Regions from separate parts of the Micromonospora sp. NBC_01699 genome, predicted to be linked through region 2. Evidence: riboswitches for the same ligand, from Rfam matches in the RefSeq annotation. Region 2 holds a riboswitch; the other holds the start of a gene.

What was found. Region 2 has a riboswitch for cobalamin ahead of bluB (5,6-dimethylbenzimidazole synthase). Riboswitches for the same ligand answer to the same signal wherever they lie in the genome.
Region 1: linked by a shared signal. The riboswitch ahead of cobN (cobaltochelatase subunit CobN) and the one ahead of bluB (5,6-dimethylbenzimidazole synthase) in region 2 are both predicted to bind cobalamin.

Annotation. Positions count from the first base shown of each region.
Region 1 is NZ_CP109199.1:3,048,110-3,055,535, reverse strand. It holds gene OG792_RS13630 (metallophosphoesterase family protein) at 1-747, opposite strand, end outside; gene OG792_RS13625 (hypothetical protein) at 918-1,265, shown strand; gene cobN (cobaltochelatase subunit CobN) at 1,323-4,943, opposite strand; cobalamin riboswitch at 5,067-5,187, opposite strand; gene cobG (precorrin-3B synthase) at 5,324-6,589, shown strand; gene OG792_RS13610 (precorrin-8X methylmutase) at 6,589-7,212, shown strand; gene OG792_RS13605 (precorrin-2 C(20)-methyltransferase) at 7,296-7,426, shown strand, end outside.
Region 2 is NZ_CP109199.1:7,672,214-7,679,639, forward strand. It holds gene OG792_RS31655 (hypothetical protein) at 1-625, opposite strand, end outside; gene OG792_RS31660 (hypothetical protein) at 696-1,250, opposite strand; gene OG792_RS31665 (outer membrane protein assembly factor BamB family protein) at 1,461-2,672, opposite strand; gene OG792_RS31670 (SRPBCC family protein) at 2,775-3,281, opposite strand; cobalamin riboswitch at 3,410-3,610, shown strand; gene bluB (5,6-dimethylbenzimidazole synthase) at 3,644-4,303, shown strand; partial or broken gene OG792_RS31680 (helix-turn-helix domain-containing protein) at 4,443-4,772, opposite strand; gene OG792_RS31685 (DUF397 domain-containing protein) at 4,918-5,121, opposite strand; gene fahA (fumarylacetoacetase) at 5,357-6,559, opposite strand; gene OG792_RS31695 (hypothetical protein) at 6,556-7,426, opposite strand, start outside.

The DNA.
Region 1 (7,426 bases), 3.7 Mb from region 2:
GATGTGCAGGTGGCCGTAGACCGCGACCGCCGCCCGGAAGCGCAGGTGCCAGTCGGCGGTCCGGTCGGTGCCGCACCACTGCGCGAACTCGGGAAAATACAGCACGTCGGTCGGCTCCCGGACCAGCGGGTAGTGGTTGACCAGCACGGTGGGGATGGTCGGGTCGCAGGCGGCGAGGCGGCGCTCGGTCTGCTCCACCCTGGCCCAGCACCATTCCTCCCGGGTCGGGTACGGGTCCGGGTGCAGCAGGAACTCGTCGCTACAGACCACACCCACCTCGTACGCCCGCGCCAGCGACGCCTCCTTGGTGTGCAGGCCGGGCATCCGAAACGAGTAGTCGTAGAGCAGGAACAGCGGCGCCACGGTGACCGGGCCACCGGTGCCGTGCCAGACCGGGTACTCGTCCTCGGGCGTGACCACACCGATCTCCCGGCACATCCGTACCAGGTGCCGGTAGCGCTGCTCGCCACGCAGTTGCAGCGGGTCACTGGCGTGGGTCCACAGCTCGTGGTTGCCGGGTGCCCAGATCACCCGGGCGAACCGCTCGGCCAGCCCGGTCAGGACGGACTCGATGTCGGCGGCCATCTCGCCGATGTCACCGGCGACTATCAGCCAGTCGTCGTCGGACTCCGGCCGCAGCTCGTCGGCGATCCGGCGGTTCTCGGGATAGCTGACATGCAGGTCACTCACGGCAAACAGGTGACCCGTCACGAACACGCTCCACTCTTCACCGCACCAGCCTCGCATCCCGGTGTTGCAAACAGGATATCGACGTGAGTCGTGCCGGGCGGATGCGGCTCGGGGCCGCGCCGACCGGCCGGGCGCCGGATGTCAGGATGGGTGGGTGCAGGCAGGGGTGGGACACCGTGGTTGAGCCGGCCGGTCGGCGCCGCTGGTCACCACCCACCGGTTGCGCGTTGACCGTCTGTCGCGGCTGTTGCTGCGGTTCGGTCCGCAAGCACCCGGAAGTGGACCACGCCGGCCAGGTGGAGCGGCTCCGGGCCGAGGTCGGTGCCGAACATCGGGTACGCGTGACCGACGACTGTCTCGACGCGTGTGAACGGTCGAACGTGGTGGTCGTACATCCGTCACCGGCGGGGCGGGCGGCCGGTGCCCGTCCGGTCTGGTTCGGGTTCGTCCTGGACGACCCGGCGGTGGACGAGATCGCCGCCTGGGTACGTGCCGGTGGCCCCGGCGTCGTCCCGCTGCCCCCGGTGCTGGAGCTGTATTCGGTCCCCGCGCCCGGCCCGGCGACCCGTCGCTGAGAGACCCGCACCCGGTGCCGGCAGGGCGGAGGCCCTGCCGATCACCCGGTGACGGGGTTACTCGGAGCCGTCGTCCTCCAGGTCACCCTCGGTGCGCACGTACAGCTCGCGCAGGGCGTCGAGGGTGGCCTGCTCCGGGTGCTCCCAGAGCTGCCGGTCGGCCGCTTCGAGCAGCCGCTCGGTGATGCCGTGCAGCGCCCACGGGTTCGACTCGGTGAGGAACTTCTGGTTCTCCGGGTCGAGCGCGTACGTCTCGGCCAGTTTCTCGTACATCCAGTCGGCGACGACGCCGGCGGTGGCGTCGTACCCGAACAGGTAGTCGACGGTCGCGGCCAGCTCGAACGCGCCCTTGTAGCCGTGCCGGCGCATAGCGGCCAGCCAGCGGGGGTTGACCACCCGGGCGCGGAAGATCCGGGCGGTCTCCTCGCTCAACGTACGGGTGCGCACCGCGTCCGGCCGGGTGCTGTCCCCGATGTACGCCGCCGGTGCCTTCCCGGTGAGCGCCCGGACGGTGGCGATCATGCCGCCGTGGTACTGGAAGTAGTCGTCGGAGTCGGCGATGTCGTGCTCGCGGGTGTCGGTGTTCTTCACCGCCACCGCTATCCGCTTGTACGCCGTCTCCATGTCGCCGCGGGCGGGCACCCCGTCGACGCCCCGGCCGTAGGCGTAACCGCCCCAGACGGCGTACACCTCGGCGAGGTCGGCGTCGTCGCGCCAGTTCCGGCTGTCGATCAGCGGCAGCAGTCCGGCCCCGTACGCGCCGGGCTTGGAGCCGAAGATGCGCATGGTGGACCGGCGCTCGTCACCGTGCTCGGCCCGGTCGGCGAGGGCGTGTGCCCGTACGTAGTTCGACTCGTCCGGCTCGTCGAGTCCGGCGACCAGCCGTACGGCGTCGTCGAGCAGGGCCACCACGTGCGGGAACGCGTCCCGGAAGAAGCCGCTGATCCGCATCGTCACGTCGATCCGGGGTCGGCCGAGTTCGGCCAGGTCGACCGGTTCGAGTCCGGTGACCCGGCGGGACGCCTCGTCCCAGCGCGGCCGTACGCCGAGCAGCGCCAGCACCTCGGCGATGTCGTCACCGGCGGTACGCATGGCGCTGGTGCCCCACATCGACAGCCCGACCGAGCGCGGCCACTCGCCGGTGTCGGCCCGGTAGCGGGCCAGCAGCGAGTCGGCCATCGCCTGCCCGGTCTCCCAGGCGAGCCGGCTCGGCACCGCCTTCGGGTCGACGGAGTAGAAGTTGCGGCCGGTGGGTAGCACGTTGACCAGGCCGCGCAGCGGCGACCCGCTCGGGCCGGCGGCCACGTATCCGCCATCGAGCGCGTGCAGCACCGCGGTCATCTCGTCGGTGGTCCGGTCCAGCCGGGGCACGATCTCGTCGGCCGCGAACTCCAGCACCCGGACCACCGGCGCGTGGTCGGCCACCGAGTCGCCGAGCACCCGCTCGCACACCTGCGCCGCGACCCCGGTCGCCCAGTCCCGTTCCTCCATCGCCAGCACCAGCGCGCGGGCGGTCTCCTCGATCCGGTCCACCTCGACGCGGGCGGCGGTGCCGTCCTCGGTCAGCCCGAGCGCTTCGCGCAGGCCGGGCAGGGCGGCGACCTGACCGGCCCACATCTGCCGGGCCCGGAGCATGGCCAGCACCAGGTCGACCCGGTTCTGTCCGCTCGGCGCCACCCCGAGCACGTGCAGCCCGTCGCGGATCTGTACGTCCTTGACCTCGCAGAGCCAGCCGTCGACGTGCAGGATGAACTCGTCGAACTCGGCGTCGTGCGGGCGGTCGGACAGGCCGAGGTCGTGGTCGAGCTTGGCGGCCTGGATCAGGGTCCAGATCTGGGCCCGGATCGCCGGCAGCTTCGCCGGGTCGAGCGCGGCGATGTTCGAGTGTTCGTCCAGGAGCTGTTCCAGCCGGGCGATGTCGCCGTAGCTGTCGGCGCGGGCCATCGGCGGGATCAGGTGGTCGACCAGGGTGGCGTGCGCCCGCCGCTTGGCCTGGGTGCCCTCACCGGGGTCGTTGACCAGGAACGGGTAGATCAGCGGCAGGTCGCCGAGGGCGGCGTCGGAGCCGCAGGCGGCGGACATGCCGAGGGTCTTGCCGGGCAGCCACTCCAGGTTGCCGTGCTTGCCGACGTGCACCATCGCGTGCGCGCCGAACTCGTCGGCCAGCCACCGGTACGCGGCCAGGTAGTGGTGGCTCGGCGGCAGGTCCGGATCGTGGTAGATGGCGACCGGGTTCTCCCCGAAGCCGCGCGGCGGCTGGACCATGACGACGGTGTTGCCGGCCCGCAGCGCGGCGAGCACGATCTCACCCTCGGGGTCGCGGGAGGTGTCCACGAACAGCTCACCGGGCGGCGGTCCCCAGTGCCGTTCCATGCCCTCGCGCAGCTGCGCCGGGAGGGTGTCGTACCAGGTGCGGTAGCGGCTGGCCGGGATCCGGATCGGGTTGGCTTCGAGCTGTTGCTCGGTGAGCCAGTTGAGGTCCTGGCCACCGGCGGCGATCAGTGCGTGCACCAGGGCGTCGCCGTCACCGGCGGCCACTCCGGGGAACGCGTCCGGGCCGTCGGTCGGGCCGATGTCGTACCCCTGCTCGCGCATGGCGGTGAGCAGCCGGACGACGCTGGCCGGCGTGTCGAGGCCGACCGCGTTGCCGATCCGGGCGTGCTTGGTCGGGTACGCCGACAGCATCAGCACGATCCGACGCTCGGCCTTCGGGGTGTGCCGCAGCGAGCCGTGCCGGACCGCGATGCCGGCGACCCGCGCGGACCGCTCGGGGTCGGCGACGTAGACGGTCAGCCCGTCGGAGTCGATCTCCTTGAACGAGAACGGCACGGTGATGATCCGGCCGTCGAACTCGGGGATGGCGACCTGGGTGGCGGTGTCCAGCGGGGAGAGGCCGTCGTCGTTGTCGGCCCAGACGGCGCGGCTGCTGGTGAGGCAGAGCCCCTGGAGGATCGGCACGTCGAGGGCGGCGAGCGCGCCGACGTCCCAGGCTTCGTCGTCACCGCCGGCACCGGCCTCGGCGGGGCGGGTGCCACCGGCGGCGAGCACGGTCACGACCAGCGCGTCGGCCTCGCCGAGGGTCTCCAACAGGGCGGCTGCGGGGCTGCGCAGCGAGGCGCAGTAGATCGGCAGCGGTCGGCCACCGGTGTCCTCGATCGCGGCGCAGAGCGTCTCGACAAAGGCGGTGTTGCCGGCGACGTGATGGGCCCGGTAGTAGAGCACCCCGATCACCGGCCCGGCGGTGTTGCGCTCCTCGCGCTCCAGCCGGCCCCACTCCGGGGTCGGCACCGGCGGGGCGAAGCCGTAGCCGGTGAGCAGGACCGTGTCGGAGAGGAACCGGTGCAGCTCGGTGAGGTTCGCCGGTCCACCGTGCGCGAGGTAGGCGTGGGCTTCCGCGGCCACCCCGGCGGGCACGGTCGAGCGGCGCATCAGCTCCGCGTCCGGTGCCTGTTCACCACCGAGGAGTACGACCGGCAGCGCCCCGGCCAGCAGCGAGTCCAGCCCCTCCTCCCAGGCGCGGTAGCCGCCGAGGATGCGTACGACCACCAGGTCGACGCCGTCGAGCAGGGCGGGCAGGTCCTCGACCGAGGTGCGGGCCGGGTTCGCCAGCCGGAAGTCGGCGCCACTTGCCCTGCCGCTGAGCAGGTCGGTGTCCGAGGTGGAGAGGAGCAGGATCATCGGGCACCGCGCAGGGCGTGGCGTGACATGGTGGTTCCTCCCTCGGGGTCCGCGCCCCGGGTTCGTCGGTTGCGGCTCGGGGCGGGCCCGGACGGGTCCGCTCCACGCCGCGCGGTGACCCGGAGTCTCCTGGCTCCCGGATCGTCGCTCGCCCCGGTCTTCCCGCCCGTGTGGGCCGTGACCGTGTCGGGGTCCGCTCCCCGGTAACAGTGGCGGGACCGCGCCGGGATCTCACCGGCTTCCTCCACCTGTCGCCGCGTTCAGCGGTTCTCACTCTCACGACTCGGACCCCGGTTCGTCAAGCCGCTCCCGCCAGGGGTGCTGGTGTGCCGGTCGGCGTGCCGCCGGGGTGGGCCCACGCAGGCCGTAGTATCCGCCGGGTGTGGTCACCACGAGGGCGGTCGGCACCGGACGCCTGTCCGGGGACACTGCGCGTACATGTCGCCGCCGACGGGAACCTGGCTCGGGTGCGGGTGCCCGGTGGGCGGTTGCACACCGAACAGCTCGTCGCGCTGACCGCCGCCGCGCTCGATCTGGGTGACGGCGCCCTGGAGTTGACCTCGCGCGGCAACGTGCAGCTGCGTGGCCTGCGGGCGGGCACCGAGCGGGACCTGGCCGCCCGGTTGTACGCGGCCGGGCTGTTGCCGTCAGAGAGCCACGAACGCGTACGCAACGTGATCGCTTCCGTACTCAGTGGTCGGATCGGTGGGGGGCTGCTCGACGTCCGGGCGCTGGTCGATGAGCTGGACGAGGGGCTCTGCGCGGATCCGGTGCTGGCCGGGTTGCCGGGCCGGTTCCTGTTCACCGTCGACGACGGGCGGGGCGACGTGACCGGCTTCGGCGCGGACGTCGGGCTGCTCGCCGTACCGGGCGGGGCGGTGGCGGTGCTGCTGGCCGGCACCGACACGGGGGTACGCGTACCGCCGGCGGCCGCCGCGTCGACCGCCCTGCTCGCCGCCCGCGCCTTCCTCACCGAGTCCACCGCCCAGCACAGCACCGCCTGGCGGCTGGCAGAACTCGACAACGGCGTACGCACCATCACCGCCCGGTTGCACGCGGCGCTGGACCTGCCGATGGTCGCCCCCGTGCCCGCCGACATCCCCGAGACGCCGAACCGGGCGCCGGTCGGGTTGGTGGACCAGCTCGACGGGCGGGTCGCGCTCGCGGCGGTGGTGCCGCTCGGTCGACTCACCGACACCCAGCTCATCGCGTTGGCGGCGGCCGCCGGGGCGGGCGGCGACGAGATCAACATCACTCCGTGGCGCACCGTTGTCGTACCCGATCTGGACACCGGCGAGGCTGGGCGCCGGCTGGCGACACTGGCCGCCGCGGGTCTGGTGGCCGATGCCGCCGCCGGTTGGGTCGGCGTGACCGGCTGCGCCGGGTCGCCCGGCTGCGCGAAGGCGCTCGCGAACGTACGGACCGACGCGACGGTGGTGCACGCCGCCGCGCCGTCGGGGCCGACCGGACTGCCGGTGCACTGGGTCGGTTGCGAGCGGCGCTGCGGCCGGCCGACGGACCGGCATGTCGAGGTGCTGGCCACCATCGAGGGTTACCAGGTCAGCCTGGACGGTCGACCGCGCTCGCGGTCGGCGACGCTGGACGAGACCGCCGCCACGATCGCGGCGGCACGGAGGGGTACGTGATCGACTACGTCCGCGACGGTGCGGAGATCTACCGCCGGTCGTTCGCCACTATCCGCGCCGAGGCTGACCTGTCGGGCCTGCCCGACGACGTCGCGACGGTGGCCGTACGCATGATCCATGCCTGCGGCATGGTCGACCTGCCGGCGGACGTCGCCCACTCCCCCGGCGTGGTGTCGGCGGCGCGGGCGGCGCTGCGCGCCGGGGCGCCGATCCTCTGTGACGCCGAGATGGTCGCCGCCGGGGTCACCCGGACCCGGCTGCCCGCCGACAACGAGGTGATCTGCACCCTGCGCGATCCTCGGGTGCCGGCCCTGGCGGCGCAACTCGGCACCACCCGCAGCGCCGCCGCGCTGGACCTGTGGGGCGATCGGCTCGACGGCGCGGTGGTCGCCGTGGGCAACGCGCCGACCGCCCTGTTCCGCCTGCTGGAGATGGTCGAGGCGGGTGCCGGGCGGCCGGCGGCGGTGCTCGGCATCCCGGTCGGTTTCATCGGCGCGGCCGAGTCCAAGCAGGCGCTCGCCGCGCATCCGGGTGGGCTGGAGTACCTGGTCGTGCACGGGCGGCGCGGCGGCAGCGCGATGACCGCGGCGGCGATCAACGCCATCGCCAGCGAGAGAGAGTGACCAACGTGGACGGTGTGCCGGTGAACGAGACGGGCCCGGCCCTCGACGGCGACGCGCCCGGACCGGGCCGGAACACCGGCCGGCTGTACGGGGTGGGGCTCGGACCGGGTGACCCGGAGCTGGTGACGGTGAAGGCCGCCCGGCTGGTCGAGCGGGCCGACGTGGTCGCGTACCACAGCGCGCGGCACGGGCGCAGTGTGGCCCGGACGATCGC
Region 2 (7,426 bases):
GACCCGCCCTGACCCCGCCGGGCCCATCGGCGAGCGAGACCTTCCCGGTCATGTCCAGGGCTCGGCCACCGGTGTTGCGTACTCCGATGGTGAGCGATGCCTGCCCGTTCGGGGCCCGTCCGGCGGTGAACTCCCCGATGTCGAAGGAGGACGCCGGTTCGCCACCGGCCCCGATGTCCAGGTAGAGCCGGATGCCGACCCGGTGCACCTTGGTGACGTTGGCACCGGCTACCGGGGCGGAGGTGGCCGAGGCCCAGATGACCGCGTACCGCTCGCCGGCCGACGCCTTCGCCGGCACCCTGACCACGGCGCTGACCTCGGCGGACTCACCGGCGTCGAGGTCGATTTCGTCCTCGCTCAGGGTGACCCAGGAGGTCAGCTCGTTGGCCGTCCGCCCCTCGGCGAACCGGAACTGTTCCCGGTCGACGGTCGCCGCCCCGGCGTAGAGCTGGAGGCGTTGCCTGCGATCGGACCGGTTGGCGATCTTCACCTGGCGCTCGACGTCGGTGCCCGGCGCCAGGTGGTCGATGATGTACGTGTGGGCCCGGGGGTCGAGCCGGCGGTCGGCCGGTGCCTCCAGCAGCTGGATCCCGATGGTGCCCTCCGCGTCGCCCGGATCCGCCACGGCCGGCGAGGCCAGGGCTCCGACGCAGAGCAGTGTCAGCGTCGTCGCCCCGACCCGCCGGGCGCCCCGGTCAGGCCACCGAATGTGTCACCGTCCCGGTGTAGAGACCCACCTCCGCGGCGAGCGGCACGTGCACGATGAGGGTTGGCGACCAGGCCACGCTGTTCACGCCGGTGCCACCACTGTGGGTGAACGCGGTGAGCGGCACGACCGTGTCGAGCGGTTGGGCGTTGGCTGCGGTGAGCTGTCCGGGTACGAAGCTTCCGGTGCCGACCTGCTCGGCGCCCGGTCCGGACCAGTAGTCGACCTGGCTGGCCAGGACCCGCTCGGTCGGGGACCCGCCGCCGGTCTCGAAGTGGGTTGAGGTGACCGTGGCGACCCAGGAGGCGTTGCCGGATCCGCGCTCGTCGACCACGCGTACGGTGCCGATCGAGCCGGCGATGTCGTCGCCGGGCAGGCCGCTGCCGAGATGTGCGGTCTCCGGTGCGGTGATGTCCAGGCCGGCGCCGACGACGTTGAAGGTGACCACGGTGCTGTCCGTGGGGGCCGCGAGGGCCGGCAGCGTGGTCAGCGCCAGGCCCGCGGAGGCAACGGCGACGATCGCCCAGGTACGTACGCGACGCATGAAGCGTTCTCACTTTCGGGAAGGTTCACCGGCGACCGGTGGCAGCCGATATCCGACCGCGTATCGGACGATACTTGCGCTTCTGTCCGGATAAGAGCAGAATGCGGCAACTATCACCTGTTGGAAGCCCTCCGGCCCCACTGCCGGGAAACCGCCCGGCCGGGCGCCTCGGTGGTGCTCCTGCCTTCCCGGGTGTTCCGGGCCGGGAACTCAGGTGGCGGCGAGGATGACCGGCTGCCCAGCGGCGTAGAACTGCGCGTCGGCGGCGTCCGATGGCGCCGCCCGCGCCACCCGCTCGATCGCGACGAACCCGTCCGAGGCGTACGCGAAACCGGGTCGCCAGGGCACCACCTCGTCGCCCGCGACCAGCGGGAAACTCGACCTCTGCGCCCCGGTCGTCGCGTCGAGGGTGATCAGCTCGTGTGCGTCGGTGAGCAGGTGCACCCGCCCCGGCTGTACGGCCACTATCCGCGCCGGCACCGGCCCGGTCCGCCGCCACAACTCCGCCCCGGACCGCACCGAACGCGCCACCAGCTCGTTGCCGCTCGGCGTCAGCGCCACGTCGCCGTCGAGCACCACCTCGGCCGCGTCGAGCACCGGAATCGGCGCCGGCTCGCCCCGGTCCACCAGCCAACCACGGCTGTTGCCGCCGCTGGTCGTACGCATCGCCGGGCAGTTCGAGGCGCCGTTGCCGCAGCCGATGGGCACCAGACCCAGCTCGGGTCCGGCGTCCTCCGGCCGCCACCGGTTGACCAGCCGGCCGGTCTCCACGTCGTGGAACTCCGCCACCTGCGGAGATGCGCAGGCGTCGACGGTGACGAGCTGGCCGGCGGTGGTGGTGAGCGCACCGGCCCGGCAGGAGCCGTCGATGTCGACCCGCCACAGCTCGCGCCCGTCGGTCAGGTCGAGGCCGCGCAGTCCCGACCCGCCGATCAGCACCAGTACGGTCCGCCCGCCGCGTCCGGTGGCCGGGATCAGTCCGGCGGGGGTGTAGTTCGTGCTGGCCCCGGTGCGCCGCCCGTCGTACCCGTGTCCCGGGGGTGGGCCGTCGGCCCGCCACCTGATCCGGCCGGTACGCGCGTCCAGCGCGACCAGGTCGCCGTCCGACCACCGGCTGACCACGGTGGTTCCGCCGGCCACGACGCCGATCAGCTCGGCCGGCCAGCGTCGGAACGACCAGTACGGGGTACGCCGGGTCCGGGCGTCCACCGGCGCGTCGGCGCGGACCTGGCGGGTGGTGGCGTAGATCCGCAGCCGACGGTCGACGATCAGCGGGGCGGAGGCGAGGGTGCCGACCACCCCGGTCGCCGCGCTCACCGGAGCCGGATAGTCCGCGCGGGCGGGGGTGAGCACCTCGGCCGGAGCGAGCACCCGGTACGTGATCACCGCGACCGCCGCCACGACCAGCACGGCCGCGATCACGACCACTGCCGGCCGGCGTCGACCCACCCTCCGGCCCCGCGATCGCATCCAGCACCTCCGCCGGGCACCCTACCCAGCCGCCCCGGACCGGCACCCGTCAGGTCAGGCGGCGGCCCGGCCACCCGGGTGTTCGGGGTCGAGCGGGGTGACCACGGCGGCCAGGTCGGCCAGGTCACGACGCAACGCGCCCTCGACGGTACGGGCGGCCAGCCCGCCGAACACCAACGCGAGCAGTCGCCCGTACGGTGCGGTGACCGCGCCCTCCTGGACCACGCTCACCGCCGTCCAGCCGCCGCGCCGACGACGCCGCCCCTCGACCGGTGTGAAGGAGTACGCGGTCCGGTAGTTCACGCCGACGCCGGACGAGCTGACCGTGAGCCGATGCGGCGGACTGGCCTCGTCCACCCGGAACTCCTCGATCAGCTCGGTGCCGTCCGGCAGGCGGTGACTCTCCCGCCAGACCGTGCCGACCCGCGTCGGACCGGCGGTCAGCACCTCGATCCCGCTGATGGTGGAGAGCCAGTCGGACCGGCCCGGCAGGTCGGTGAAGACCCGCCACAGCTCGTCGGCGGACGCCTGCACCAGCCGGGTCACCGCTACCGTCGCCATCACACCTCCCCAACCCTCACCGTACGGTGGGTGACCGACCATCCACGCGAACATTCGCGGAAGGCGACGAGAACGTGACCCGGGCGACGGCCGGACCCGCCCCGGAGCCGATCCCGTTAGGGTGCGCACTGGCACAAACGTTGCGAGGTGCCCCGCGCGAGCGGGGAGAATCGGGAAGCCGGTGTGAATCCGGCACGGGCCCGCCGCGGTGACCGGGGAGCTGCCACCCACGCGTACCAGACGCGGCCACTGGCCCGAACAGGGCTGGGAAGGCGGGTGACCAGCGCAGATCCGGGAGTCCGAAGACCGGCCTCGCGTTCATCAGCCCCGTTCTCGGGGCACGAGCGCAGCGGGAGCCTGCCTTGGACACGGATCTCTACCGGGTCATCCACCGTCGCCGGGACGTACGCGGCCAGTTCACCGGGGCGCCGATCGATGACGAGGTGCTACAGCGCGTACTGGCGGCGGCGCACGCGGCGCCGAGCGTCGGGCTCTCCCAGCCCTGGGACTTCGTCCTGGTCCGGGATCCGGACCTGCGGCAGGAGTTCCACCGGCACGTCGAGCGGGAGCGGGACAACTTCGCGGCCACCCTGGACGGCGACGCCGCGCGGCGGTTCGCGGGGATAAAAATCGACGGCGTACGCGAGTCGACCCTGTCGATCGTCGTCACCTACGACCCGGAGCGGGGTGGCCCGTCGGTGCTCGGCCGGCACGCGATCGCCGACGCCGGTCTCTACTCGGTCTGCCTGGCGATCCAGAACCTCTGGCTGGCGGCCAGCGCCGAGCGACTCGGGGTCGGCTGGGTGTCGTTCTACCGGGAGCCGTTCCTGCGTGACCTGCTCGGCATCCCGGCCTCCATCCGTCCGGTCGCCTGGCTCTGCCTGGGCCCGGTGACCCACTTCGAGCAGACTCCCGACCTGGAACGACACGGCTGGCGGCGGCGCCGACCGCTGTCGGCGGCGATCCACCAGGACCGCTGGCGCAGCTCCGGGACGAGCTCGGGCTCACCGACGGCAACCTGAACCGGTACTCGCGGAGCTTGCTCGCGGCCTCTTCGAGACCGATGAACAGCTCGAACCAGGGTGGGATGTCCGCGTGGTCGTGCCACCAGCCCTTGGACTTGGTGTGCGGGGCGATGGCGGTCAGGGCGGTGGTGGTCTGCTCGTCGGCGCCGTACAGGTCGCACATGGCCTTCACGTCGACCGTACGGGCGGGCAGTTCGCCGCTCTCGAAGCGCCACGGCTTCGTGACCGACCACTCCAGCGCTCGGTCGGCGTCCACCTGTGGCATCCGCGCCTCGTGTTCGCGGAGCCGACGAGTACCCCGAGAGGAACAGCGGCGCCGCCAGCCCTCCCGACCGTCGTACCGAGGTGAACCGTGGGCCCGAATGGCCGAGGCGGTAGATATGAGTCCTCGCCCGAGCGAACGCCCTGTTGGAGCGGGCGAGAGCACGGATGAGAGCCCGATGAGCCGCAACCCGGAGCCGATCACGGCGGGCAGTGCGGCTCACCCCGTACCAAATGGCTTTTGATTTTGTTTGGCCGGGCGGCAACCGGTGCCGGACGCACGCGGGCGGCCCCGACCTATCACGGATTGGGCGGGGCCGCCCGAAGCCAAACTCTGAGGTTGGTCTGGATCAGCCGTCGAAAGCGCCGGATCGCGCCGCGCCGACGAACGCGGACCAGTTTGCCGGGTTGAACGCGAGCACCGGGCCGGCGATGTCCTTCGAGTCGCGGACACCGATCACGTCGGCCACGTTGTCGGCCACCTCGACACACCAGCCCTGGTCGTTCGAACGGGTGCTCTTACGCCACGTAGCGCGCGCGAGATCAAGCTGCATTTTATACCTCTTTCGCCCTGGTTTATGCACATAAAAGTGCTTTAGCCGGTATTCTTACACGGCACAGCGTGCACTGCGCATCACCGAGAGCAACATGCCTCAGTACGACGGGAGGACTTCACACAATCTGTGCGACTCGCTACTCAACCCGCGACCGGTTGCCCACCACGATCGGTAAACCGCTTAACCACAAACCGAAACCGCTCGATGATCACGAAGACCGATCTGGGGACGGTCAGCGGGCGGGGGTGATGGTGCCGGTTACTTCGCCCAGGGCGACAGGGCGGCCATTGGGGCCGGGGGCGGTGGCGGTGATGGTGACGGTGTCGCCGTCTTCGAGGAAGGTACGGGTGGTTCCGTCGGACAGGGTCAGCGGCTCGCTGCCGCCCCAGCTCAGCTCCAGGAACGAGCCGACCTGGTCACGCCGCTGACCGGAGACGGTGCCGGAGGCGTAGAGGTCACCGGCGCGCACCGAGGCGCCGTTGACGGTCAGGTGGGCCAACTGCTGGGCCGGGGTCCAGTACATGCCGGCGAACGGCGGCTCGCTCACCCGGCTGCCGTTCCAGTCGACCGCCAACCGCAGGTCGAGACCGAGATGCGGGTCGTCGCGCAGGTAGTCGAGGACCGGCGGGTCCTGCTCCGGCGCCGGCACCCAGGCGTGCGCCAGCGCGTCCAGCGGCACCACCCAGGGCGAGATCGAGGTGGCGAACGACTTGCCCAGGAACGGGCCGAGCGGCCGGTACTCCCAGTTTTGCAGGTCCCGCGCGGACCAGTCGTTGAGCAGCACGACCCCGAAGACGTACTCGGCGAACTGCTCGACCGGCACCCGGTCGGCGAGCGCGGACGGCAGTCCCACCACGAAACCGACCTCGGCCTCGATGTCGAGCCGGATCGAGGGGCCGTAGACCGGGCCATCCGGAGTGGAGCGTTGCCCGCACGGGCGGACGATCGGCGTACCGGAGACGACAACGGTGCCGGCCCGCCCGTGGTAGCCGATCGGCAGGTGTTTCCAGTTCGGCAGCAGCGGCGGCTCACCGGGGCGGAAGATCCGGCCCACGTTCGACGCGTGCTGCTCCGAGGAGTAGAAGTCGACGTAGTCGCCGACCTCGAACGGCAGCACCATGGTCACCTCGGCCAGCGGGACCAGCAGCGGCGCCACCGCTGCCCGGTGCGCGGGCTCGGTCAGCAGTTCCACTATCCGCTGCCGGACGGCACCCCACTGGGCGTGCCCGAGCGCCATGAACTCGTTGAGCGACGGCTCGCGCAGCGCACCGCCGGCCAGGATCAGCCCGGCCGCCTCCGCGCCGTCGAGGTCGAGCACGAGATCCCCGATCCGTACGCCGATCCGCCGCACCGCCTCGTCGCCGCGTACGAACACCCCGTACGGCAGGTTGTGCACGTCGTACGGCGAGCCCGCCGCGCCCTCGACCCAGCTCACTCGGTCTCCCCGTGGTTCATCAGTCCCAGTTGGGCCAGGTCGGTCAGTGGTTCGTCGATGCTGCACGAGCCGAACCCGCGCCAGAGCGGCCGGGCCTGGTCGCGCCGGATCCGGGCCGGCTCGACCAGGCGCAGCGGATCGCCGCTGGCGAGCAGTTCGGCGACCTCGGCCACCTCGGCGTCCTCGGCCGCGGCGGCGGTCGCCACCAGTACGTTGACGAAGCCGTGGTGGGTGAAGCCGGTCTCCGGGTCGGTGTGCCGCAGCGCGTGGTGAAGCCCGGCGGTGAGCTTGAACGGCAGGTCCCGGTCCCGGCAGGCGCGGATCACGGCGGCCAGCTCGACCGGGCTCGGGAAGAGTTCGGCGGCGAGCCCACCGGTGCGGAACTTCGCCGCGATCGGGGTGCCGGCCGCCCGCGCCGCCGCGATCCCGTCCAGGGCGCCGAGCAGCCCCCAGGTCAGCGGGACCTCGGCGTACAGCTCGGGCGTCGGCAGGTCGGCCCGGACGGCGTACGGCTCGGGCCTCGGCTCCTCCGCCGGCAGGGCGAGCAGTTCGGTCAGGCCGGGCAGCGGGTCCTCGCCGCGTTTGGCGACCGCCACCTCGATCTGCCGGGGCACCAGTCGGGGGTCGGCCGTGGCCAGCAGGGCGGGCAGCCGGCCGATCGGCACGTCACCGATGACGCCGACCTCGATCCGCTCGTCCGGGTCCAGCAGGGCGGACAGTTGGGTCAGGGCCGAGGCGGGGACGAGCAGCGGGCCGACGAGGTCGGCGTACCAGGCGGTCCGGTGCGCCCGGTGGGCGACGAGGGCATCGGCCAGCGACGCGCTGCCGGGCGGGAAGACGGCCGCGTCGTCGACCAGGCCGGCGAAG